One region of the Streptomyces sp. CAU 1734 genome, then DNA from elsewhere that is predicted to be linked to it. Evidence: riboswitches for the same ligand, from Rfam matches in the RefSeq annotation. Region 1 holds a riboswitch; each other region holds the start of a gene.
What was found. Region 1 has a riboswitch for cobalamin ahead of metE (5-methyltetrahydropteroyltriglutamate--homocysteine S-methyltransferase). Riboswitches for the same ligand answer to the same signal wherever they lie in the genome.
Positions count from the first base shown of each region.

Region 1 (4,547 bases):
GGGTGCGCAACGCGCTGAGCACACCGCTGCTGAATGAACTCCTCGCGGTGCTCCAGCCGCTCGACGACGACCCGGGCATCGGCTGCTTCGTCATCACCGGCTCCGACGAGGTCTTCGCGGCCGGCGCGGACATCAAGGAAATGGCGGACAAGTCAGCGCCCGAGATGATCGCCGAGGACTACTTCGGACGCTGGGAGCGATTCACGGCGCTGCGCACGCCCAAGATCGCGGCGGTCGCCGGCTACGCCCTCGGCGGCGGCTGTGAACTGGCCATGATGTGCGACACCATCGTCGCCGCCGACACCGCCGTCTTCGGCCAGCCGGAGATCACGCTGGGCGTCATCCCCGGTATGGGCGGCACCCAGCGGCTCACCCGGCTGGTCGGCAAGGCGAAGGCGATGGATCTGATCCTCACGGGCCGCACGATGGACGCCGCCGAGGCCGAGCGCTCCGGTCTGGTCGCCCGGGTCGTCCCCGCCGAGCGGCTGGCGGCCGAGGTCTCCGCGATGGCGCGCACCGTCGCCTCCTTCAGCGTCCCCGCCGTCCGGGCCGCCCGGGACACCGTGGACCGCGCGCTGGAGACCGGCCTCACCGACGGGGTCCGCTACGAACGGCGCTTCTTCCACTCACTGTTCGCCGGCGCCGACCAGAAGGAGGGCATGCTCGCCTTCCTGGAGAAGAGGGCCCCGCGATTCCGGCGGGACGGCTGACCGTGCGGGGTGCCCGCGCCGAGGCGGGCACCCCCTCGGCCCCCCCTGCGGTGACGCCGGCGCGCCCGGGGATGACCCGGATCGGGCCCGGACCGCCCGGGAAGGGTTCAGACGCGCCCGGCGGCCATCGGCTCGCGGGCGACCGGGTGCAGCGCCGCGTACTCCAGCGGAGCGGAGGGATCGATCGACAGATCCAGCGGTGCCGGTTCGGCCCCCGCCCGCACCAGCAGATCGCCGACGGCGGCGATCATCGCGCCGTTGTCGGTGCACAGCTTCAGCGGCGGTACGCGCAGGGTGATCCCGGCGGACCGGCAGCGCATCCGGGCGAGTTCCCGCACCCGGGAGTTGGCGGCCACGCCGCCCACCACGACCAGGGTGCCGACTCCGTACTCGGCGCAGGCCGCGACGGCCTTGCGGGTCAGTACATCCGCCACCGCCTCCTGGAGCGCCGCCGCGCCGTCCGCGACCGGCACTCCGGTCTCCCGCCGGCTCTCCGCCCAGCGCGCGGCGGCCGTCTTGAGCCCGGAGAAGGAGAAGTCGTACGCGGAGTCGCGCGGTCCGGTCAGCGGGCGCGGGAACCGGACCGCCTTCGGGTCGCCGTCCCGGGCCGCCCGGTCGATGGCCGGACCACCGGGGTAGGGGAGGCCGAAGACCCGGGCCACCTTGTCGAAGCACTCGCCCGCGGCGTCGTCGATGGTGTCCCCGAGATGGGCGATCGGGTCGCGCGCCAGGTCCCGTACGAGCAGCAGCGAGGTGTGGCCGCCGGAGACGATCAGCACCATGCAGGGGTCGGGGAGCGGTCCGTGTTCCAGGGTGTCCGCCGCCACATGCCCGGCGAGGTGGTGCACGCCGTACAGCGGTACGCCGAGGGAGTACGCCAGTGTCTTCGCGCCGGCCACGCCGACCTGGAGCGCGCCGGAGAGGCCCGGACCGGTGGTCACCGCCACGGCGCCGATGTCGGACAGCCGCAGACCGGCGTCGTCCAGCGCCCGGCCGATGACCGGATTGAGTGCGTGGATGTGCGCGCGGGCGGCGATCTCCGGCACCACACCGCCGAAGCGGGCATGCTCGTCCATGCTGGTCGCCACGGCGTGACCCAGCAGTACCCCGTCCCTCACCAGTCCCGCACCGGTCTCGTCGCACGACGACTCGATGCCCAGCACGATCCGCGAAGCGGCCATGAGCGGCCTCCTCTGTCTCTTCACCCGAGCCCTGCTCTTGCGGATCGATTGTAGTTGCACAAAATGTGCAGTAAGGGGCGGCGGGCCGGGACGGAGGGCCCGGAGGGGCGGTCAGTGGCCGCGGGGCGCGTACATGATGACCGCCATGCCGGCCAGGCAGATCAGCGCGCCGGCGACATCGAAGCGGTCCGGCCGGTAGCCGTCGGCGACCACACCCCAGGCGATCGACCCGGCGACGAAGATTCCCCCGTACGCGGCCAGGACGCGCCCGAACTCGGCGTCCGGCTGGAGGGTGGCGACGACTCCGTAGAGACCGAGCGCGATGACACCGGCGCCGATCCAGATCCAGCCCCGGTGTTCCCGGATGCCCTGCCAGACGAGCCAGGCGCCTCCGATCTCCAGCAGGGCGGCGACGGCGAACAGGGCGAGGGAGCGGGCGACGAGCACGGCTGCGGGTACTTTCCGGTGGTGAGCGGGGTGACGGACGGTCCTGGGACATGGTGTCAGGGGTGCGCGGCACCCCGCTGTTGTCTCAAAACGCATACCGGTATTCGGACAATGATGTTCTTCCCGCCCTTCTGGCCTCTACCCTGGCGGGGCAGCTGGTTCGCCCTGCCCGCCAGGCAGACGCGTCGCAAGAGGGAACCCGGTGAGAATCCGGGACTGCCCCGCAGCGGTGAGTGGGAACGACCGCCGTCATACGCACTGGGTCCGCACGGGCCCGGGAAGCGACGGCCAGTAGGTGTTCCGTACGCCGGAACGTGCCCGCGAGTCCGAAGACCTGCCCGCTGTCCGCGCACGGCCCCCGTGCGCGGTGATCCCGGTGACCTCGTGGGCGGGTCGGCGCAGAAGAGACGGATGCGTATGCCGTTCGGGCATGCGCCGTGAATCCGTCTCCGTTCGTCATCCCTTCGCGCCCTCGGCCCCGTCATCCGGGATCCGTCAGGAGAGAAACTCGCGAAGGAGAGTTCTGTGACATCGAAGCCCGCAGCCGCGGCAGAGGCCACTGTGTACGGATACCCGCGACAGGGCCGGGGCCGGGAGTTGAAGAAGGCGATCGAGGGCTTCTGGAAGGGCCGCGTCACCGCCGACGCCCTCCGGGAGACCGCGGCGGGCCTTCGCCGGACGAACTGGCGGCAGCTCGCCGACGCCGGCGTCCGCGAGGTGCCGACCGGCGACTTCTCGTACTACGACCATGTGCTCGACACCAGTGTCATGGTCGGCGCCATCCCCGCGCGGCACCGCGAAGCCGTCGCCGCCGACGCGCTCGGCGGCTACTTCGCCATGGCGCGCGGCACCCAGGACGTCGCGCCCCTGGAGATGACCAAGTGGTTCGACACCAACTACCACTACCTGGTGCCCGAACTCGGCCCGGACACCGTCTTCGCCGCCGACCCGGCCAAGCAGGTCGCGGAGCTCACCGAGGCCCTCGCCCTCGGCCACACCGGCCGCCCCGTCCTCGTCGGACCGGTGACCTATCTGCTGCTCGCCAAGCCCGCCCCGGGCGTGGCCGCCGACTTCGAGCCGCTGACCCTGCTGGACCGGCTGCTGCCGGTGTACGCGGAAGTCCTCGCCGATCTGCGGGCGGCCGGCGCCGAGTGGGTCCAGCTCGACGAGCCCGCCCTCGTACAGGACCGCACCCCGGCCGAGCTCAGTGCCGCCGCCCGCGCCTACCGCGACCTCGGGGGACTGACCGACCGCCCGAAGCTGCTGGTCGCCTCCTACTTCGACCGGCTCGGCGACGCCCTGCCCGTACTCGCCAAGGCCCCCGTCGACGGTCTCGCGATCGACTTCACCGAATCCGCCGCCGCCAACCTCGCCGACCTCGCCGCCGCCGGCGGGCTGCCCGGTAAGCGCCTGGTCGCCGGAGTGGTCAACGGCCGCAACATCTGGATCAACGACTACGAGAAGTCCCTGGCCACTCTCGGCACCCTGCTCGGCCTCGCCGGCCGGGTCGATGTGGCCGCCTCCTGCTCGCTGCTGCACGTACCGCTCGACGCCGCCGCCGAGCGCGACATCGATCCGCAGGTGGCCCGCTGGCTCGCCTTCGCGCAGCAGAAGACCGAGGAGATCGTCACCCTCGCGCGCGGCCTCGGCCAGGGCACCGGAGCCATCGCGGCCGAACTCGCCGCCAACCGTGCCGATCTCGCCTCCCGCGCCGGGTCCGCGCTCACCCGCGACCCGGCGGTCCGGGCCCGTACCGCCGCCGTCACCGACGCCGACGGCCGCCGCTCCCTGCCCTACACCGAACGCACCGCCGCCCAGCGGGCCCACCTCGGCCTGCCCCTGCTGCCGACCACCACCATCGGTTCCTTCCCGCAGACCACCGAGCTGCGGACGGCCCGCGCCGATCTGCGCGCCGGACGGATCGACACCGCCGGATACGACGAGCGCATCCGCGGGGAGATCCGTGAGGTGCTTGCCTTCCAGGAGAAGGCCGGCATCGACGTACTGGTGCACGGCGAACCCGAGCGCAACGACATGGTGCAGTACTTCGCGGAACAGCTCGTCGGCTATCTCGCCACCCAGCACGGCTGGGTGCAGTCGTACGGCACCCGCTATGTCCGGCCGCCGATCCTCGCGGGCGACATCTCCCGTCCGGAGCCGATGACGGTCGGCTGGACCACCTACGCCCAGTCCCTGACCGAGCGGCCCG
Region 1 covers NZ_JBDQQP010000002.1:381,537-386,083, reverse strand. The annotation lists gene AAFN69_RS05430 (enoyl-CoA hydratase-related protein) at 1-710, shown strand, start outside; gene tsaD (tRNA (adenosine(37)-N6)-threonylcarbamoyltransferase complex transferase subunit TsaD) at 818-1,891, opposite strand; gene AAFN69_RS05420 (YnfA family protein) at 2,003-2,338, opposite strand; cobalamin riboswitch at 2,478-2,695, shown strand; gene metE (5-methyltetrahydropteroyltriglutamate--homocysteine S-methyltransferase) at 2,864-4,547, shown strand, end outside.

Region 2 (4,547 bases), on a different contig from region 1:
GCGAGCTGGTCACCAACGCGATCCGGTACGCGATCGGCCCCATCCGGGTCCGCCTCATCCGGGACCGCGCGCTGATCTGCGAGGTGTCGGACCACAGCAGCACCTCCCCGCATCTGCGCCAGGCCGCGAGCACCGACGAGGGCGGCCGGGGACTCTTCCTGGTGGCCCAGTTCGCCCAGCGCTGGGGCACCCGCTACACCCCGGACGGCAAGGTGATCTGGACGGAACAGGCGATCACCTGACGGCCTGGCTGCGGCGCTTGACCAGCCAGATGATCACGCCGATCACGACGACGGCCACGCCTCCGAGGACGATCAGGAGCACCGTGCCGCCCTTGCCGTCGCTGTCGCTGTCACCGGACTTGGGCTTCGGCTTGGCCGCCGCCTGGGTGTCCACCTGCCCGTCGGCCCCCGGTGTCGCGGACGCCGGCGCCCCCGGTGTCGCGGACGGGGCCGGAGTCCCCTGGCTCTCCGAGGTCACCGGCGACTCGGTGGCCGGCGCCACCCCGCTCTTCGGGGTGGACCCCGGGGTCGGGCTCTTGAGCTTCAGCACCGGCGCCGGATTCTCCAGCTTCGCCCCGCCCCGGGGCTCCTCGATCCAGCGCGCGATCTTGCCGTCGCCGTAGGTCTCCACGGTCTTGAAGACCAGCGACTTCGCGTCCGGCAACTGCTTGACCACAATGCTGTAGACCGCGTCCACACCCACCGCGAGCGGCTTCCCGCCGAGGATGTATCCGCCCTGGGCCTGCGCGAACTTCCAGCCCTTGGGCGCCTTCCCCAGGCTCACCTCCCCCACCGATATGCCCGCCGGCAGCGCCACTTGGAGCTTGGCGATCCCCGCGGTGTCCGACTCGGCCTCCGAGTGGAAGGTGATCGTGACGTTCTTCGCCAGCGCGCGGGGGTTGGAAGCGGACACTCCGGCGTGTGCCGCGGCCGGTCCCGCGCCGATGACAACCGCACCGATGGCGGCGGCGCCGGCGAGGGCGGTACCGACGAGACGGGTGCGGCGGACTGTGGGGTTGCTCATGGTTCTCCTCGAACGAACAGATCATGGGAACGCCCACCGGTCCCGGCACGCGCCCGGGCGCGTGCCGGGACCGGCATCCGCGACGACACTGGCAACGGTGTGTTCGGTTCCCCATACATGGCGGCCCCATCATTCCCGACGGAGCCCGCCCGGGTCAGCGGTATCTCCCTAACGGTCGGGTGCGGATGCGGTGTTCTTCCGTGGCTCGGCCCCGGACCCGGGCGCGGCTGCCTCCGGCGGGGCGGAATCTTGTGCGCCCTCGCCCGTGGTGCGGGTCCCTTTCCGGGGCTCCGCCCCGGCCCCGGCGCGGCTGCCTCCGGCGGGGCTGAATTTTGTTGCCCTCGTTCGCGGGTGCGGGTCGGTGTGGGGGCGGTGTCGCGTCCGCCTTGTGCTGTCCGGGGTCCCGGGGTGCGGGTGTTTTCCCGGGGCTCCGCCCCGGACCCGGCGCCTCAATCGCCGGCGAGGCTGAATTTGCTTGCCCTCGTTCACGGGTGCGGGCGGGTGCGTGGGCGGTGTCGCGTCCCCGCCCGCGTCGTTCGGGGTCCCGGGTGCGGGGCTCTTCTTGTGCGCCTCGTGCCCTGTGTTGTTCGGGTTGTCCGGGGTGCGGGCCTTCAGACGCCTTCGGCGCCTTGCGGTGCCTCGGGGTCTTGTTCCGTTCACTCCCCTCCGGGGCGCGGGTACGGGGCGGGAGTGCTTGTGTCATGGCGGCCTGGGGGTCCTCCGGGCTCGACTCCTCAGAGCCGGCGGAAACCGGCCCACTTGTCCTGCGTACCCCGGTCTTACCGCCGGCTCTTCCGGGGACGACCCTGCACACCCCCTCCACGAGCGTCGCCCGATAAGCGGCCCCCCACCACCCCCGGGCTTGTTCTCGTGCGGGAGCGCCCGCCCAGAAGCACCCGCCCACTCTGACGCCCGTCACCCACTCACCCACGGGTGACGTTCCGGAGCGGGGTTCCCCGCCTTGTGAAACCGTCCCGGGACGCACGGACGGACAGACCACTGTCATCACGCACTGGGCTTACTCGCGGAAAGGGGGACGCGCAGGAGCGGTACTGGGGCATCAAGCGTGATTTGTGGCGCAAACCCGGGCGAACAGAACAAGACCGGGAGACCGCGCCGTAAATCATGCAGCCCCAGTACCGAACCGGAGCGGCACCCAACCCGCACACACAAGAACCCCACCCGGGGAAACAGGCAACCCGCACCAACAACAGCCCCGCCGAAGGCAGCCGCGCCGGACCCGGGGCCGAGCCCCGGAAACGCCACCCCAGCTACAGCCCCCACCCCACCCGCGCATTCCACCGCGCACCCCGCCCCGTCAGCTCCACCCCCCTCAGCGGCGCCACATCGAGCCGCCAGAAGACCTCCGTCCCCGCCCCGAGCGCGTGGACCAGGGCGGCGCGGATCACCGCGGCGTCGGCGACCGCCACAACCCGGCCGGAGTCCGGCGGCAGGGACTCCAGCCACGCGCCCACCCGCGCGCAGAGCTCCCGCAGGGTCTCCCCGCCGTGCGGCGCGGCCGACGGGTCGGTGAGCCACGCGGAGACCGCGTCGGGTTCGGCCCCGCTCACCTCGGCGAGGGTGCGGCCGTGCCAGCGGCCGAGCCGCCACTCCGTGAGCCCGGGCTCGACCCGCGCCGTGAGCCCCAACTCCGCGGCGGTCTCGCGGCACCGCAGCGAGGGCCCGCTCAGGGCATGGCCGGCGGCCGGCAGGGACCCGGCTGCGGCCCGCGCCGCCCGCGCCGCCCGCACGGCCCGCAGCCCCGCCGCGTCGAGCGGGGCATCCGCCTCGAACCGCGCCTCCCGCAGCGCCGCCGTCATCGCGGGTGAGACCAGCGTCAGCCGGATCGTCACCGCCACCTCCCGCTCATTCATTTTCGGCCACCACGCACCGTAGCGGACCGCCTCCGCAAGCGATACGGTCACGTGTACATGACGAAGGTCGGCGGAAGTCCGGTGGAAATCCGGCACGGTCGCGCCACTGTGTTCCCGTCCCGCGCCCGCGGGGCGGAGAGTCAGACCCGCCGCCCTCGCATCACGCACAAGGCACCACGACCGGGACGCGTGTTCCCTCAGGAGGTTCTGCCATGGCTCAGTCCGCTGTGCCCCCCAACGCCGGCGCCGCACCGGCCATCGCCCCGATATCGCTGAAGGCGATAGCTCCCTGGGCGGTCTTCTTCGGCATTCTGATGCTGGTCCTGCTCTACTTCGTCGGGGCGGAGCAGGGCGCGGTCTCGCTGGTCGCCGGTGAGACCGTGCACGAGTGGGTCCATGACGGGCGTCATCTTCTCGGCTTCCCCTGCCACTGAGGCGCGCGCTGATCCATGAACTCCATATCTGTGAGAGCCCTGCTGGTCCGCGGCATGCTCGCGGGCCTGATCGCGGGCGCGGCGGCCATGCTGGTCGCGTACTTCCTCGGTGAGGGTCCGGTCGACTCGGCCATCGCCTTCGAGGAGAGCAACAGTCATGAGCACGGCGGCGAGGAACTGGTCAGCCGGGTCATGCAGTCGACGGCCGGACTCGCCACCGGCGTGCTGGTCTTCGGTGTCGCCATCGGCGGCATCGCGGCCCTCGCCTACTGTGTGGCGCTCGGCCGGGTCGGGCGGTTCGGCCCGCGGGCCACGGCCGCGCTGGTGGCGCTCGGCGCGCTGGTGACGGTGTATGTGGTGCCGTACTTCAAGTATCCGCCGAATCCGCCGGCGGTCGGCGATCCGGACACCATCGGCCAGCGCACCGGGCTGTACTTCCTGATGATCGTGCTGAGTGTGCTGCTCGCGGTGGCCGCGGTGATTCTCGGGAAACGGCTGGTGCCCCGGCTGGGCACCTGGTGGGCGACGGTCGCCGCGGCGGCCGGCTTCGTCGTGGCGGTGGGGCTCGCCTATGCGTTCCTGCCGTCGTTCGACGAGGTGCCGAAGGGCTTCCCGGCCGCGGTGGTCTGGGAGTTCCGGCTGGCGACACTCGCCATCCAGGTGACCCTGTGGACGGTGTTCGGCCTGGTCTTCGGCCAGTTGGCGGAGCGGCTGCTCACGCCGGGGGCACGGGTGCCGGAGGCGGAGAGCGCGAGCCGGGCCGCGGCGAACTGAGCGGAAACGGATCGCGGCCCCGCGGCGAGGGGCCGCGATCCTCCCCGGGCGGCCCCGCCCGGGGCATGCCCGCGCCACGCACGCCCGCGCCGCACACGCCCGCGCCGCACACGCCCGCGCCACGCACGTCCGATTCGTTCAAGACCGGGCGCCCGGTCCCGTTCTACCGTGGCGCCATGACTCCACGTTTCGACTCCATCAGCCTCGTCGCGTCCGACATGGCCGCCTCGCTCGCCTTCTACCGCCGGCTCGGCCTCGACATCCCGCCCGGTGCGGAGACCGCCCCTCATGTCGAGGTGACCCTTCCCGGCGGCGTACGGCTGCTGTGGGACACCGAGGACGTCATCCGCTCCTTCGACCCCGGGTGGACCCCGCCGAGCGGTGGCGACCGCTCCGGGCTCGCCTTCCGCTGCGCGGACGCCGGGGAGGTGGACGCGGT
Region 2 covers NZ_JBDQQP010000005.1:9,957-14,503, reverse strand. The annotation lists gene AAFN69_RS10670 (SpoIIE family protein phosphatase) at 1-242, shown strand, start outside; gene AAFN69_RS10665 (DUF1775 domain-containing protein) at 235-1,026, opposite strand; gene AAFN69_RS10660 (histidine phosphatase family protein) at 2,298-2,879, opposite strand; cobalamin riboswitch at 2,928-3,069, shown strand; gene AAFN69_RS10655 (CbtB-domain containing protein) at 3,113-3,334, shown strand; gene AAFN69_RS10650 (CbtA family protein) at 3,350-4,108, shown strand; gene AAFN69_RS10645 (VOC family protein) at 4,285-4,547, shown strand, end outside.
Region 2: another riboswitch for cobalamin. It lies ahead of AAFN69_RS10655 (CbtB-domain containing protein); the one in region 1 lies ahead of metE (5-methyltetrahydropteroyltriglutamate--homocysteine S-methyltransferase).

Region 3 (4,547 bases), on a different contig from region 1:
GGTATTGCCGCCGGCTCTTCCGGGGACGACCCTGCACACCCCCTCCACGGGCGTCGCCCGATAAGCGGCACCCTGCCCCAAGCCGCTTGTTTCCGGTGCGGGAGCGCCCGCCCAGATGCACCCGCCCACTCTGACGCCCATCACCCACCCACCCCCTGGGTGACGTTCCGGACCCGGGTTCCCCGCCTTGTGAAACCGACTCGGAACGCACGGGCACCCTCGTCACCGTCATCACGCACTGGGGTCACTCGCGGAAGGGGGGACGCGCAGGAGCGGTACTGGGGCGTCAAGCGTGATTTGTGGCGCAAACCCGAGTGATCGAAACAAGACCGGGTGCGCGCGCCGTAAATCATGCAGCCCCAGTACCGAACCGGAGCGGCACCCAACCCGCACACACAAGCACCCCACCCGGGGAAACAGGCAACCCGCACACACAAGCCCCGCCGGAGGCAGACGCGCCGGGCCCAGGGCCGAGCCCCGGAAGGGTCAGGTCGGCTGGCCATAGGCGCGGAGGCGCTCGGCCGCCTCGTCCAGGTCCGCACCCGTCAGCAGGCTCGGCGCGAGCCCCGGCACCGAGGACGCCGTCAGCCAGACCCGGCACATCCACTCCAGCTGCGCCGTGCGGTCGTACGCCTGCTCCAGGCTGTCCCCGTACGCGATGGTCCCGTGGTTCCGCAGGAGGCACGCCGTCCGCTCCTCCAGCGCGATGAGCATGTTCTCGGCCAAAGTCCGGGTGCCGTAGAGGGCGTAGGGGGCCACGCGCACCGGCCCGCCCAGCGCCGCGGTCATGTAGTGCACGGGCGGGAGCTCGGAGACCAGGGTGGAGACGGCGGTGGCGTGCACCGCGTGGGTGTGGACGACGGCCCGGGCGCCGGTGTTGCGGTAGACCTCCAGGTGGAGGGGGAGTTCGCTGGTGGGGCCGAGTGTGCCGATGAGCCGGCGGCCGTCGAGGCCGACCGCGACCGTGTCCGCGTCGGTGAGGCGGTCGTAGGGCACCCCGCTCGGGGTGACCAGGACGACCGGGCCGAGCCGGACGGAGACGTTGCCGGAGGTGCCGACCACCAGGCCCTCCGCGGCGGTTCTGCGAGCCGTGGCGACGACCTCGCGCCAGGCTTGTTCGATCGCTTCTCCAGTGGGGTCAGACATCTGTTCGGTCATACTGGAATCCTGTCAGGCGTCGCCCTGCGCGCACAGGGTGCGACCGTGGGCCACAACAGGCAGATATCCCTAAAAGGTGATGGAAGCCACTTTCTGTCGGCTCAGCTCCGCCGAGCCCGTCCGCACAGCCCCTCCGGACGGAAGCGGAAGGAAAAACCCCGCATGGGGACACCCCGAATCCGACCCCAGTTCACCTTCCGTTCACCCAGGTTACTTACGTTCGCCGGGCCACTGACGTCCAAAGATTGCCTGGGTAAATGGAACACATCACGCTGCTGCTCGCGATTGTGATCGTGACGGCTCTCGTGTTCGATTTCACGAACGGTTTCCACGACACCGCCAACGCGATGGCGACGACCATCTCGACCGGCGCGATGAAGCCCAAGTCCGCGGTGGCCATGTCCGCCGTGCTCAACCTCGTCGGCGCGTTTCTCTCGGTGGAGGTCGCCAAGACGATCTCCAGCGGAATCGTCAACGAGTCAGGCATAACACCAGAAGTGATCTTCGCGGCGCTCGTCGGCGCCATCCTCTGGAATCTTCTGACCTGGCTGGTCGGCCTGCCGTCCAGCTCCTCGCACGCCCTCATGGGCGGCCTGATCGGCGCCACGATCGCCTCGGTCGGCGTCAGCGGAGTCAACGGCGGCACCGTCGTCACCAAGGTGCTGATCCCCGCGATCGCCGCCCCCCTGGTCGCCGGCATCGGCGCGTACCTCGCCTCCCGGCTGACCTACAAGCTCGGTCAGAAGACCGATGAGAAGGCCACCGCGAAGGGCTACCGCGCCGGTCAGATTGCCTCGGCCGGTCTGGTCTCGCTGGCGCACGGCACCAATGACGCGCAGAAGACGATGGGCATCATCACGCTGGCCCTGGTCGCCGGCAATGTGCTCGCCCCCGGCTCGAACCCCCCGATGTGGGTCATCGTCTCCGCCGGTGTCGCCATCGCGCTCGGCACCTACCTCGGCGGCTGGCGCATCATCCGCACCATGGGCAAGGGCCTGACCGACCTCCAGCCGCAGCAGGGCTTCGCCGCCCAGACCAGCGCGGCCAGCGTCATCCTCGCCTCCTCCAACCTCGGCTTCTCGCTCTCAACCACGCACTCCTGCTCCGGCGCGGTGATGGGTGCCGGTCTGGGCCGCAAGGGCGGTGTGGTCCGCTGGTCCACCGCCACCCGGATGTTCGTCGCCTGGGGTCTGACCCTCCCGGCCGCCGGTCTGGTGGCCGCGGGCTCCGAGTACGTGACCAAGCAGGGCGACTGGGGCGTCGCCGTCGTCGCCGCCTTCCTGGTCCTGTCGTCCGCCGCGATCTGGATCTACTCCCGCCGCCAGGTGGTCGACCACACCAACGTCAACGAGGTCGACGAGACGGGCGAGCAGCCCGGCGTCGTGACCACCGCCATCGCGGCCGTCACCCCGCCCCCGGCCGGCCAGGTCGCCGTCCACGACGACTTCAAGACCACCATCCCCTCCCCCACGGCCAACGCCTCCGAGAACGGCCCGGCCAGCCCGGCCGCGGTGTAAGGACAGATCCGTATGAAAATCGACTGGGCAGCCCTCGGCTCCGTCTTCGGCGTGAGCCTCGTCGCCACCGTCGCTCTGGTGGGCCTCTTCGTCATGGGCATCATCGGACTGAGCAAGCAGGCCCCGGCCGACGGCCAAGGCGGTTCCTCCGTGGCCCTGGCCCGGACCGGCGCGTACGCCTGCTTCGCGGCCTGCCTGGCCGCGGTGAGCTACGGGATCTACCTGATCGTCACCTGATACGGCGATCCGGCGGCTGAGCGTGTGCGTGTCACACCGCGGCCGCCGTCCGTCCCGGCCGGCGGGCCGGTCACCTTCTGCGGGGGTGACCGGCCCGTTTGTCATTTCCGCCGGTGGGGTGTGGGCCGCAGCACACTGTCCCGCCGCAGGTCAACGGCAGGTTGACGGGTGTTCTCGCCGCGTGGTGGACTGCCCGGGCCATTACGGCGGCAGCAGAGGAAGCCGGTGCAAATCCGGCGCGGTCCCGCCACTGTCACCGGGAGAGATCCCGGAAGCCAGGAACTCTCGCCGCCGATCAGTCGAACCAGGGCGCGGACACCCTGAGTGAGGACACGAAGCCATGCCCGGCCGCGGTTCAGCCCCTGCCCCAGTGACACCCCCGGCATCACGGGCCGCCCGGACCGGAACCGCGGTCTGAGCGGATGCGTGCCGACCGGGTATTCGCGTACGGCGCCACCGCCGGTCTCATCGGCGATCTGCTGCTCGGCGACCCCCGCCGGGGGCATCCGGTCGCCGCGTTCGGCCGGGCCGCCGGCGCCGTCGAACAGGCTCTGTGGCGGGACCACCGGGGCTGGGGCGCACTGCACACCGCCGTCTGCGCGGGCGGTACCGTCGCCGCCGCCGCGCTGCTCGCGCGCGGGGTGCGCCGGAGTCCCGCGCTCTCCGCGGCGCTGACCGCCGGCACCACCTGGACCGTCCTCGGCGGTACGTCGCTGGCCCGCGAGGCCCGCACCATCGGGGCCGCTCTCACCGCCGGTGATGTGACGGCCGCCCGGGCGCGGCTGCCGCATCTGTGCGGGCGCGACCCGCAGTCGCTGGACGAGCGGGGGATCGCGCGCGCCGTGGTCGAGTCCGTCGCCGAGAACACCTCCGACGCCGTCGTGGGCGCCCTGGTGTGGGGGACCCTCGCCGGTGTGCCCGGACTGGCCGGTTTCCGGGCGGTGAACACCCTGGACGCGATGGTGGGGCACAAATCCCCCCGGTACCGGCGATTCGGCTGGGCCTCGGCGCGGCTGGACGATGTCGTGGGATGGCCCGGTGCCCGGCTGACGGCCGGGCTCGCGGTGCTCGCGGGCGGGGACCCGGTGCGGGCCGTACGGGCCTGGCGGGCCGACGCGCACCGCCATCCGAGCCCCAACGCCGGACCGGTGGAGGCGGCCTTCGCGGGCGCCCTGGGCGTACGGCTGGGCGGCACTCTCGCGTACGGCGGCCGGGTCGAGCACCGGCCGGTGCTCCACGGGGAGGGGCGGCCGGTGGAGGCCGCCGACATCGAACGGGCGGTCCGGCTGTCGCGGCGGGTGAGTGTGCTGGCGCTGGGCGCCGGTCTCGCGGGACGGCTGCTGTGGCGGCGTGTGGTGCGGACCGACAGGGAAGGGAAGTGACCCGGTGAACGGGCGCGGACGGGGCGGCGGGCTGCTGGTCGCCGGTACGACATCCGATGCGGGCAAGAGCGTGGTCACCGCCGGGATCTGCCGCTGGCTGGTGCGGCGCGGGGTGAAGGTGGCCCCCTTCAAGGGGCAGAACATGTCCCTCAATTCCTTTGTGACCCGGGAGGGCGCGGAGATCGGCCGGGCGCAGGCGATGCAGGCGCAGGCCGCCCGGGCCGAGCCGAGCGCGCTGATGAATCCGGTGCTG
Region 3 covers NZ_JBDQQP010000013.1:52,983-57,529, forward strand. The annotation lists gene AAFN69_RS24705 (class II aldolase/adducin family protein) at 487-1,146, opposite strand; gene AAFN69_RS24710 (inorganic phosphate transporter) at 1,416-2,675, shown strand; gene AAFN69_RS24715 (hypothetical protein) at 2,688-2,912, shown strand; cobalamin riboswitch at 3,080-3,218, shown strand; gene AAFN69_RS24720 (cobalamin biosynthesis protein) at 3,335-4,294, shown strand; gene AAFN69_RS24725 (cobyric acid synthase) at 4,299-4,547, shown strand, end outside.
Region 3: another riboswitch for cobalamin. It lies ahead of AAFN69_RS24720 (cobalamin biosynthesis protein); the one in region 1 lies ahead of metE (5-methyltetrahydropteroyltriglutamate--homocysteine S-methyltransferase).